2 regions of the Streptomyces sp. NPDC111606 genome follow, and region 2 is predicted to be linked to the other one. Evidence: riboswitches for the same ligand, from Rfam matches in the RefSeq annotation. Region 2 holds a riboswitch; the other holds the start of a gene.
The links. A riboswitch is a leader RNA that binds a small molecule or an ion and turns the genes downstream of it on or off. The one in region 2 is predicted to bind glycine.
Positions count from the first base shown of each region.

Region 1: linked by a shared signal. The riboswitch ahead of gcvP (aminomethyl-transferring glycine dehydrogenase) and the one ahead of gcvT (glycine cleavage system aminomethyltransferase GcvT) in region 2 are both predicted to bind glycine.

Region 1 covers NZ_JBVKBY010000005.1:625,108-631,078, reverse strand. The annotation lists gene ACZ7M7_RS21575 (DNA polymerase IV) at 1-717, shown strand, start outside; gene ACZ7M7_RS21570 (PRC-barrel domain-containing protein) at 1,033-1,440, opposite strand; glycine riboswitch at 1,555-1,651, shown strand; gene gcvP (aminomethyl-transferring glycine dehydrogenase) at 1,828-4,713, shown strand; gene ACZ7M7_RS21560 (TOBE domain-containing protein) at 4,779-5,198, opposite strand; gene ACZ7M7_RS21555 (TOBE domain-containing protein) at 5,301-5,696, opposite strand; gene ACZ7M7_RS21550 (DUF1707 SHOCT-like domain-containing protein) at 5,805-5,971, shown strand, end outside.
Region 2 covers NZ_JBVKBY010000011.1:352,615-358,585, reverse strand. The annotation lists gene glyA (serine hydroxymethyltransferase) at 1-703, opposite strand, end outside; gene gcvH (glycine cleavage system protein GcvH) at 720-1,097, opposite strand; gene gcvT (glycine cleavage system aminomethyltransferase GcvT) at 1,219-2,340, opposite strand; glycine riboswitch at 2,379-2,506, opposite strand; glycine riboswitch at 2,507-2,605, opposite strand; gene ACZ7M7_RS34550 (AAA family ATPase) at 2,774-3,448, shown strand; gene ACZ7M7_RS34545 (enhanced serine sensitivity protein SseB) at 3,531-4,322, shown strand; gene ACZ7M7_RS34540 (enhanced serine sensitivity protein SseB C-terminal domain-containing protein) at 4,512-5,270, shown strand; gene ACZ7M7_RS34535 (ABC transporter permease) at 5,633-5,971, shown strand, end outside.

The DNA.
Region 1 (5,971 bases), on a different contig from region 2:
GACATCCATGACCGGGTCCGGGTGGGGCTCGAGGTGCAGCGGCTGGCCGATCGTTGTGTGCGACGGTTGCGGGGGGCCGGGTTGTCCGGGCGGACCATCGTGCTGAAGGTACGGCGGTACGACTTCTCGACGCTGACCCGGTCCGAGACGTTGCGGGGGCCGACGGATGATCCGGGTTTGGTGCGGGAGGCTGCGCTGCGGCTGCTGGATTCCGTGGACACGACGGGTGGGGTGCGGCTGCTGGGAGTCGGGGTCAGCGGGCTGGCCGACTACACGCAGGAGGATCTGTTCGCGCAGGTGGCGGGGGAGCGGGGCGAGCACGGCGAAGAGGGCGACCGCGAGGAGCCAATGGCGGAGCGGGAGGCTGCGCTGCCCGTCGAGCGGCGGTGGGTTGCGGGGCACGATGTGCGGCACGTCGAGTACGGGCCCGGGTGGGTGCAGGGGAGTGGGCTGGGGCGGGTGACGGTGCGGTTCGAGACGCCTGAGTCGTCGGAGCCGGGGCGGGTGCGGACGTTTCGGGTTGACGATCCGGGGCTGGAGGCGGCGGAGCCATTGCCGTTGGTGCGGGGGAGACCTGGGGTGTCTGAGGGAGACGGGGGAGACGCGGGAGGTGGGGGAACTGGGCCTGGTGGGGTTTTAGAGGTGGAGGTCGGTCACCTGGGGCGGGAGAGGGGCGGCGGAGGCATGGGAGAGGCACCGCCTGTGGTGCCTGGGTAGGGCGTGGGCGGGCGGAACCGGACGTGCGGTTGGTTCCGGGCGCCCGGCGTTGCGGTTGCAGTATGGGGTGGGTCGCTCGCCCGCGCTTGCGGGATGCCGCTGCGCCCGCCCGTGCCGCTCCAGCGGTACGACTGCCCGCGGCCAGGTGTGTCGTCGGGTGCCGCGTGGGCGGCGCCGCGGGCGTTGCGGTGCGATGGGGTGCGGCTGGGCAAGGGAACTCGGCCGCGCGGAGGTGACAGGTGGGTCAGCTGCGGGCGGGCCGGAGGTGGGCGTGACTGTGGGGGCTGGGGGATGGGCGGTGGAAGGGGGGCGTCTTCAGGAGTGCGGGTGGGATGTGCGGGGGCCGTTGTCGTCCGGGGTTTCGGTGGTTGCCAGGTTGCCGAAGTCTCGGTCGGGGGGTGGGGGTGGGGCGGTTACGTCGAGGCCGTAGTGGTGGTAGAGCTGGAGTTCCTGTTCAGGGGAGAGGTGGCGGCCCACGCCGAAGTCGGGGGCGTCCTTGATGAGGGCGCGGTCGAAGGGGACGTGGAGGCTGCCCTCGACCAGATCGCTGGGCTCGAGGGGGACGAAGGCGTCCCTGGAGAACAGGCCTGTGCGTATCGCCGCCCATTCCGGCACTCCGGTCGCGTCGTCGAGATAGACCTCGTCGATGGTGCCGATCTTGGTGCCGTTGCGGTCGAAGGCCTTGCGGCCGATCAGATTGCGCGGATCGATGTCGGTCTGCACGGGCCCTCCACTTGGTCGCAACTCATCCGTAAGCACTACGAAAGGGCACATTGGTGAGCCCGGCCACTCGAAGGACCGTGCGTTGACCCCGCTGGTAGTCTGGCTAGCGGCTGCTGACCCCGTGCGGGAGAGTCCTCCGGGAACCATCCGGAGGCGCCGAAGGAGCAAATCCTCCCCGGAATCTCTCAGGCACACGTACCGCACGGACGAGGTCACTCTGGAAAGCAGGGCGGGTGTCGATGGCCTCCGCTCTCACCGACGGTGAAAGCCGGGCACCTTGTGGTGACCCGGTGAAGCTCTCAGGTTGAGATGACAGAGGGGGAGGCCGTCCGGGTACCCGCGCCGTGGTGCCCCTCGAAGGTCGTGTCAGACCAGGAGGCCTCCGCAATGACCGCCCATCGCATTCCGCTCTCAGAGCTCGAGCAGGGTATTCCCTTCGAGCAGCGTCATATCGGTCCTGATCATGAAGCTCGGGCCAAGATGCTCGCCCAGGTCGGGTACGGCTCGCTCGACGAGCTCACCGCCGCCGCGGTGCCGGATGTGATCAAGAACGCCGACTCCCTCGAACTGCCGGGCGCGCGTACCGAGGCCGAGGTGCTCGCCGAGCTGCGGTCGCTCGCCGATCGCAACCAGGTGCTGGACTCGATGATCGGGCTCGGCTACTACGGGACCTTCACGCCGCCGGTCATCCTGCGCAATGTCATGGAGAACCCGGCTTGGTACACGGCCTACACGCCGTATCAGCCCGAGATCTCGCAGGGGCGGCTCGAGGCCCTGCTGAACTTCCAGACCATGGTCGCCGACCTCACCGGGCTGCCGACCTCCGGTGCCTCGCTGCTGGACGAGGGGACCGCGGCGGCCGAGGCCATGGCCCTGTCGCTGCGGATGGGCAAGAACAAGAAGGGGCTGTTCCTGGTCGACGCGGATGTGCTTCCGCAGACCATCGCCGTGATCGAGACCCGTGCCGAGCCCACCGGCGTGGAGATCGTCGTCGCCGACCTCAGCGACGGCATTCCGGCCGAGATCGCCGAGCGTGAGATCAACGGCGTGCTGGTGCAGTACCCGGGTGCCTCCGGCGTCGTACGGGACATCAAGCCCGTCATCGAGCAGGCTCATGAGCTCGGCGCCCTCGTCACCGTCGCCGCCGATCTGCTCGCGCTCACGCTGCTGAAGTCCCCCGGTGAGCTCGGGGCGGACATCGCGGTCGGGACGACGCAGCGGTTCGGTGTGCCGATGGGCTTCGGAGGGCCGCACGCCGGCTACATGGCCGTACACGAGAAGTTCGCGCGCAGCCTGCCCGGGCGGCTCGTGGGCGTGTCCGTGGATGTCGATGGGAACAGGGCGTACCGGCTGGCTCTCCAGACGCGTGAGCAGCACATTCGCCGGGAGAAGGCGACCAGCAACATCTGCACGGCGCAGGTGCTGCTCGCCGTGATGGCCGGGATGTACGCCGTTTACCACGGCCCCGACGGGCTGCGCGGTATCGCCCGGCGCACTCACCGGTACGCCGCCATCCTCGCCGCGGGCCTCACCGCCGGTGGGGTCGAGGTCGTGCACGGTTCCTACTTCGACACGCTGACTGTGCGGGTGCCTGCGAAGGCCGCCGAAGTTGTCGCCGCCGCCCGGCAGAGCGGCGTCAACCTGCGCCTCGTCGACGCCGACCACGTGTCCCTCGCCTGCGACGAGACCACCACGCGGGCCCAACTGGGCGCCGTATGGACGGCGTTCGGGGTCGACGCTGACGTCGAGGCGCTGGACGAGGGGGCCGAGGACGGCCTTCCGGGCGGGTTGCTGCGCAGCGACGAGGTCCTCACGCACCCCGTCTTCCACCAGCACCGTTCCGAGACCGCGATGCTGCGCTACCTGCGCAGGCTCGCCGACCGCGACTACGCGCTCGACCGCGGCATGATCCCGCTGGGCTCCTGCACCATGAAGCTCAACGCGACGACCGAGATGGAGCCGGTCACCTGGCCGGAGTTCGGACAGCTGCACCCCTTCGCGCCCGCCGAGCAGGCGCAGGGCTATCTGACACTCATCCGCGAGCTGGAGGAACGTCTCGCCGAGGTCACCGGCTACGACAAGGTGTCGCTGCAGCCCAACGCCGGGTCGCAGGGCGAGCTGGCCGGGCTGCTTGCCGTGCGCGGGTACCACCGGGCCAACGGGGACGAGCAGCGGACCGTCTGTCTGATTCCGTCGTCCGCTCATGGGACCAACGCCGCCAGCGCCGTCATGGCCGGCATGAAGGTCGTCGTCGTGAAGACCGCCGACGACGGTGAGATCGACGTCGAGGATCTGCGGGCGAAGATCGAGAAGCACCGGGACGAGTTGTCCGTGCTGATGATCACGTACCCGTCGACGCACGGGGTGTTCGAGGAGCACGTCGCCGACATCTGCGCTCAGGTGCACGAGGCCGGCGGGCAGGTGTACGTCGACGGCGCCAACCTCAACGCCCTTGTGGGGCTTGCCAAGCCGGGCCACTTCGGTGGCGACGTCTCGCATCTGAACCTGCACAAGACGTTCTGCATTCCGCACGGCGGTGGCGGTCCGGGCGTCGGGCCGGTCGGTGTCCGTGGGCACCTGGCGCCGTATCTGCCGAACCACCCGCTGCAGCCCGCGGCCGGGCCGGAGACGGGCGTCGGCCCGATCTCGGCCGCGCCCTGGGGTTCCGCCGGGATCCTGCCGATCTCGTGGTCGTACGTACGGCTCATGGGCGGCGAGGGGCTCAAGCGGGCCACGCAGGTGGCGGTGCTGTCCGCCAACTACATCGCCAAGCGTCTGGAGCCGCACTACCCGGTGCTCTACACCGGGCCGGGCGGGCTCGTCGCGCACGAGTGCATCATCGATCTGCGGCCGCTGACCAAGGCGACCGGGGTGAGCGTCGACGACGTGGCCAAGCGGCTCATCGACTACGGCTTCCACGCGCCGACGATGTCGTTCCCGGTGGCCGGAACGCTGATGATCGAGCCGACCGAGTCCGAGGACCTGAACGAACTCGACCGGTTCTGCGAGACGATGATCGCCATTCGTGCGGAGATCGAGAAGGTCGGGTCGGGTGAGTGGCCCGCGGACGACAACCCGCTGCGGAACGCTCCGCACACCGCCGGTGCGCTGGGCGGTGAGTGGGAGCACGCGTACAGCCGTGAGGAGGCCGTGTTCCCGGCCGGGGTGTCGGCCGCCGACAAGTACTGGCCGCCGGTGCGCCGGATCGACCAGGCCTTCGGCGACCGGAACCTGGTGTGCTCCTGCCCGCCGATGGACGCGTACGAGGGCTGACGCACCGGCATAGGTGATCGAGGGCTCCGCTCCGGCCGTGTTCGGTCGGGCGGAGCCCTCGTGCGTCACGCGGTCGTGAGTGCCACCTCGGTCGCCTTGACCAGCGCGACGACGGACATTCCGGGGGCCAGGGCAAGGTCGTTGCTGGCGTCCCTGGTGATGGCCGCTGTCAGCACACCGCCCTCCACGGCGATCTTCACCGAGGCCATCGCGCCGCCGGTGGCGATGCCGGTGACCGTGCCGGGGAGCTGGTTGCGGATGGACAGCCCGCTGATCGGTGCGGTGGAGAGGGAGATCTCCGTCGCCTTCACGAGGGCGGTCACGCCGGTTCCCTCGGCCAGGCCGAGGTCCTCGACGGCGTCCAGGGTGATCGCCGCGGTGAGGTCCTGACCGGCGTCGAGGTGGACCTTGACGGTGGCCATGACCTCGCCGGGGGTGATGGCGGTGATCGTGCCGGGGAGTTGGTTGCGGATGCTCAGGCTCATGGAGGGACGCCTCGCAGACGGTGGGAGCGGGAGGGGGAGTGGGTGGGGATTTGTGTGGGTTTGCGGACTCCGGCCCCTACCGTAACGACGTCGAGTGTCCGGTTACGTGCGGTCGATGTGGACGTTCGTCGACTTCACGCGGGCGGTGGCCTCCATGCCGACCTCCAGGCCCAGTTCCTCGACCGCCTCGCGGGTCAGGAGGGAGACCAGTCGGTGCGGGCCGGCCTGGATCTCCACCTGTGCCGCGACGTCGCCGAGTTTGATCGCGGTGACGATGCCGGGGAAGGCATTGCGGGCCGAGGTGTAGGAGGTCTCCTCCTCGTCGCTGCCGGACCTGGCGAGTTCGACGGAGAACGCGGCGAGGTCCTTGCCGTCGATGAGTCGCCGTCCGGTGTCGTCGCGGTGGGTCGCGACGCGGCCGGCGTCCGCCCAGCGGCGCGCGGTGTCGGGGCTCACGCCGAGCAGCCGCGCCGCCTGGCCGATCGTGTAGGACTGCATGCCGGTCACGATAGGGGTCGGACGGGGAACTCGAGGCAGGGGGTTGGCCGTTGGGTATAACGCGATATAGCGTTAGTGGGGTCGGTCGGGTTCGAACGGGGTGAGGTTGTGGCGGCTGAGCTGTCGCGCACGGGGCTGCGGGCCTCGGACGCTGACCGGGACCGTGCGGTGGACGTGCTGAACGCCGCGGCGGGGGACGGTCGGCTGACCATGGAGGAGCTGGACGAGCGGGTGACCGCCGCTCTCTTTGCCCGCACGGTGGGCGAGTTGGCCGA
Region 2 (5,971 bases):
GCGTCTTGTGCGTCGTGGAGGTGACCACGTCCGCGTGCTCGACCGGGTTCGGGTGCAGGCCCGCCGCGACCAGACCGGCGAAGTGCGCCATGTCGACCCACAGGTACGCCTCGACCTCGTCGGCGATCCGGCGGAACTCGGCGAAGTCCAGCTTCCGCGGGTACGCCGACCAGCCGGCGATGATCACCTTCGGGCGGTGCTCCTTGGCGAGCCGCTCGACCTCGGCCATGTCGACCAGGCCGGTCTCGGTGTCCACGTGGTACGGGACCACCTTGAACTGCTTGCCCGAGAAGTTCAGCCGCATCCCGTGCGTGAGGTGGCCGCCGTGGGCCAGGTCCAGGCCCAGGATGGTGTCGCCGGGCTGGGCCAGCGCGAACAGGGCGGCCTGGTTGGCGGAGGCGCCCGAGTGGGGCTGGACGTTGGCGTACTCGGCGCCGAACAGCTCCTTGACCCGGTCGATGGCGATCTGCTCGGCGACGTCGACGTGCTCGCAGCCGCCGTAGTAGCGGCGGCCCGGGTAGCCCTCGGCGTACTTGTTCGTGGCGACCGAGCCCTGTGCCTCCATGACCGCGACCGGCGCGAAGTTCTCGGAGGCGATCATCTCCAGGGTGGACTGCTGGCGCTCCAGCTCGGCGTCGAGCGCGGCGGCGATCGCCGGGTCGAGCTCGTGCAGGGGCGTGTTCAGAAGCGACTTGTCAGACATAAGGGGGTGTAACTCCTCAGCCGGCGGTGTGGGCGACGTACTCGTCGGCGGAGAGCAGGTCGGCCGGCTCCTCCGTGATGCGTACCTTGAACAGCCAGCCGCCCTCGAAGGGGGCCGAGTTCACGAGCGCCGGGTCGTTCACCACGTCCTCGTTGATCTCGGTGATCTCACCGGTGACCGGGGAGTACAGGTCCGACACGGACTTGGTCGACTCCAGCTCGCCGCAGGTGTCACCCGCGGTCACGGTCGAGCCGACCTCGGGGAGCTGGGCGTAGACGACATCGCCGAGCGCGTTGGCCGCGAACTCGGTGATGCCGACCGTCGAGACGCCGTCCTCGGCGGTCGACAGCCACTCGTGCTCCTTGCTGTAGCGCAGCTGCTGGGGGTTGCTCATGGCCTGAATTCTCCTGTACGCGCGGGAGTGGTGAGGAAGGGGGGACTGCTGGAAACGTGCGTGAGCAGCACAAATGTGCGCAGGCTCACGCAGGGGCCGCTGCCAGTCTCTACTTCTGGAGTTACTTCTGCCGCTTGTAGAAGGGCAGCGCCACGACCTCGTACGGCTCGTGGCTGCCGCGGATGTCCACGCCGACCCCGGCCGTGCCCGGCGCCGAGTGCGCGGCGTCGACGTACGCCATCGCGATGGGCTTGCCCAGCGTGGGGGAGGGCGCACCGGAGGTGACCTCGCCGATCACCTCGCCGCCGGCGACGACCGGGTACCCGGCGCGCGGGACGCGACGCCCCTCGGCGATCAGGCCGACCAGGACGCGCGGCGGGTTCTGCGAGGCACGGTCGGCGGCCTCGGTGAGCGCCTCGCGCCCGACGAAGTCGCCCTCCTTCTCGAACTTCACCACCCGGCCGAGCCCGGCGTCGAAGGGCGTGAGGGAGGTCGACAGCTCGTGGCCGTACAGCGGCATGCCCGCCTCCAGCCGCAGGGTGTCCCGGCAGGACAGACCGCACGGGATCAGGCCGACGCCCTCGCCCGCCTTGGTCAGCGCCTGCCACACCTCGACGGCGTGCTCCGGCTTCACGAACAGCTCGAAGCCGTCCTCGCCGGTGTAGCCGGTGCGGGCGATGAGGGCGGGGACACCGGCGACGGTGCCGGGCAGACCGGCGTAGTACTTCAGGCCGTCCAGGTCGGCGTCCGTGAGCGACTTGAGGATGCCGGAGGACTCCGGACCCTGCACGGCGAGCAGGGCGTACGCGTCCCGGTCGTCACGGACCTCGGCGTCGAAGCCGGTGACCCGCTCGGTCAGCGCGTCCAGCACGACCTGGGCGTTGGAGGCGTTGGCGACGACCATGTACTCGGTCTCGGCGAGCCGGTAGACGATCAGGTCGTCCAGGATGCCGCCGTCGGCCCGGCAGATCATGGTGTAGCGGGCGCGGCCCACGCCGACGGAGGCGATGTTGCCGACCAGGGCGTGGTTCAGGAAGGCCGCCGCGGCGGGGCCGGTGACGGTGATCTCGCCCATGTGGGAGAGGTCGAAGAGGCCGGCCTTGGTGCGCACGGCGTTGTGCTCGTCGCGCTCGGAGCCGTAGCGCAGGGGCATGTCCCAGCCGGCGAAGTCGGTCATCGTCGCACCGAGCGTGCGATGCAGGGCATCGAGCGCGGTGTGACGGAGTTCTTCTGTACTGCTCATCGGACGGTCTTCTCCCAAGGCATGACGGGCGAGGTCGTTCCTCCCCATCTGTCATCGGAACCTGAGAGGTTCGCCATGACCGGCTGAGGGCCGGGTCACGGCTTGCACCTTGGGTGGAGCCCACGCCTCTTCTCGGCGAAGAGGGGGACTCGCTTTTCAGATGTGCCTCGCCCGCGCGGTAACGGGGCCTGAGAGATTCAAGGGAGGGACTTGCTCCTTCGGCGCCCCAGCGATGAACTGCTGGGAACTCTCCCGCGCGGATTCGAACGGCCGGTATGCAGTTGGCGCGGACATCATTGCACGCCCGGCCCGTCTTCGGCAGGCCACGTCTGTAACGGGGTTGTGGCAGTAAGTGAACGAAAATGCGGGAGATCATCCATTACCTTCTCTTTACGCTCAGTGGGGATGGGGAATCCTGAACCGGAGGAGGACGATGACGGTGAAGCGCACCACGGCGTACGCCACGACGTCGGGCGTCGCGCTGCCCAAGCAGCCCGCGGCCCCGGCCGTCGAGGCCCCGGGCACGCGCGTCGCACCGGTGGTCCGTGACCTCCGCGAGCGCTCCGGCCACAGCCCGCACGCACTGCTCTTCGCCCCCGAGGACCTCGTCGTGATCACGGGGCTGCCCGGCAGCGGCAAGTCCACGCTGATGCGGCGGACGGTGACGGGCGCCCGCATCGACTCCCAGGACACCCGGGACCGCTGGGACGCCCGCATGCCCGGCTTCCTGCCCTACGCCTTCTACCGCCCCCTGGTCCGCCTCGCGCACTACGCCGGCCTGCGCCGCGCCGTGCGCTCCGGCGAGGGCGTCGTCGTGCACGACTGCGGCACGCAGGCCTGGGTGCGCGGCTGGCTGGCCCGCGAGGCCCGCCGCCGCGGCGGCACCCTGCACCTGCTGCTGCTCGACGTCGACCCGGACACGGCCCTGGAGGGCCAGCGCGAGCGCGGCCGGGGCGTCTCGCGGTACGCCTTCCTGCGCCACCGCAGGGCCGCGGCCCACCTGCTGCGCTCCGTGGAGAAGGGCCACCTGCCGCCGGGATGCGGCTCGGCGGTGCTGATCGACCGGGATGCGGCGGGCGTACTGCGCCGGATCGGGTTCACGGGCTGACCGGCCGAGGACCTGTACGAGGCGGTCACCCGCTAGCCTTTTGAGCCACAGCAGCGGTTCACAGCAGGCGGTTGAGAAGTAGATGGACATCCCGGCGGAACTCCCCGCGGACTTCCCGGCAGGGGCACACCTCCACTCCCACGGCGGGTGGCCAGGCAACGAACTGGAGGAGGTGCTCTCGGCCTCCCTCGGCCTCCCCTCGGCCGGCGGCCGGATCATCGAGGTGCTGGGCCGCAGCTTCGTCTGGGTGCCCCTGCCCGGCGGCGGCGGCCGGGACACCGGTCCGCTGGACCTGCCCACGGTGGAGATCGAGGGCCAGGCGTACGTGCCGGTCTTCAGCTCCGAGGAACAGTTCCGCCAGGTGGTCGGCTCCCACATGTCGTTCACCATCGCCCCCGCGGTGGAGTTCGCCCGCGGTCTGCCGCCGCAGGTCGGCATCGCCGTCAATCCCGACGGCGTGGTCGGCGTCCCGCTGCCCCCGGCGGCGGTGGCCGAGCTGTGCCGCGTGGGCCGCACCCCGCTGGACGGCCTCACGTCCGGGGGCCGCGTCAAGCTCTACGAGCCCGACTGGCAGGACGACCCGATCGACTTCCTCGCGGTGGCGGCCGCCGAGTTCGCCGAGACCGGCGTGGTCACGACGGCCCGCCGCTGCCTCGCGTCGATCGAGACGGCCACCCCGGTGATGTTCATCGGTGTGGAACTCTCCCTCTGGGAGGGCGACTTGCGCGCCGCCCCCATGGACGCGCTGGCCCGAGCCCTCGGCCGCACCCCGGTCCCGTGGCCGGTCAACCTGGTCCTGCTGGACGTGGCCGAGGACCCGGTGATCGCCTGGATGCGCCGGCAGGTGCGCCCCTTCTACCAGCGGGGCCATTGAACGTTCCCAGGGCGCAGCGCCCCTGAAAGGGGCGCGGGGAACTGCGCGACCAGCCACCACGCACCCGCACTCGCGCAGGCAGAACAAGGCCCGAGGTACTGGGCGCCTAAGCTGTCACCCAATGCGGGGCAACTCTTAGAAGGGGCGGTACTACAGGTGAGCGCGAGCCTCAGCGGCAGCGTCGAGCACATGCTGCGCCAGGTGACGCCCGGGCGCTACGACGCCTACGAGGCCCTCCTGCGCGCGCTCGCGACCCCGTCCTCCGGCCAGGTCTGGATGCTGCTGTGGCACGGCCAGGGCGGCTCCCCGGACGCCCAGTACGGAAACATGGACGTCGAGGGCTACGGCTACGCCCCGTGCGTCACCTCCGCCCAGGAGCTGTCCGCCAGCGGCTGGAACCGCAGCTACGAAGTCGTCGACGGAGTCGACGTGGCCCGCACCCTCTACCCGGACCACTACGGCCTCTGGCTCAACCCGCACGCCCCCGGCGGCGGCGTCGGCATCCCGTGGCTCGACCTGCGCCGCATCGCCACCGGCCTGGACCGCCAGCCCGCCGGCCCGCTGCGCCTGTCGGAACCCGGCATCGAGATCCCGCAGTTCTACGCCCTCCTCGCGCAGAACGCCCACCGCACCCCGGCGGTCCGCTCGCTGCGCCGCGCCTGGGTGCAGCCGGCGCTCGGTGCGCCGTATCTCGCCATCGGGCTCGACGTGTACGACACCAGCCCGCCCGCGGTCGACTCGGTGCGCTCGATGATGTCGCAGTCGATCGGCGCGGTCCCGGACGGGCTGCCGGTCTCGACCGTGGCGATGTCCGACGAGGACGACCCGGTCGCCATGTGGATGAGAGCGAGCGCCCGCCCGTTCTACGACCGCGAGGCACACGTCGCCGCCCCCGCGCAGGCACCGGCGGCCGGCTACGGCTACCCACCGGCACAGGGCCGTTACTGATCATTGGTCGGCTAACCTGCTGATCGGTCGGCAACCCGACTGTCGTAGGTGCAAAGGGTCTTGGACTGCGGTTTCCCAGGTCGATCTCCGCGCGTAGATGCGATCGGAAGGTCCCGGTCCGCCCTCTTACGCCCCAACTGGCCCCCGTCCGGCGGCCGATACCCACTGTTCGGATAACGGAACCCCTCAGACAGCATCACGGTTGCGCATCCTTTCCCCGCCAGCTCTGGCAACAGATCGCCAAAGCATTGAAGACTCCCGGCAAGACACGGGCCGGTCGGTCCTGTGTACGAGTGGAAGCAACCGCTACAGCGGCAGCCAGGGGGGTCGGCAACCGCCGGCCGAGAGGGGTCAATCTCACTGTGACCGCACCGATCGAGACAACCGGAGCGGAGGCCGGAGCGCAGCCCGAGGCCGTTCTCTCCGGCGTCGAGAAGAGCCAGATCGAGGGGCGTTCCCTCGGACAGATCGCCTGGTCCCGGTTCAAGAAGGACAAGGTGGCTGTGGCCGGCGGGGTCATCGTGATCCTGCTGATCCTGCTCGCGATCCTCTCCCGCCCCATCCAGGCGATGTTCGGCCTGGACCCCAACGCGCTGAACCAGGATCTGATCGACCCCAACACGTCGCTGCCCAAGGGTGACTTCGGCGGTATGAGCTGGGAGCACCCGCTCGGTGTGGAGCCGAAGTTCGGCCGGGACATC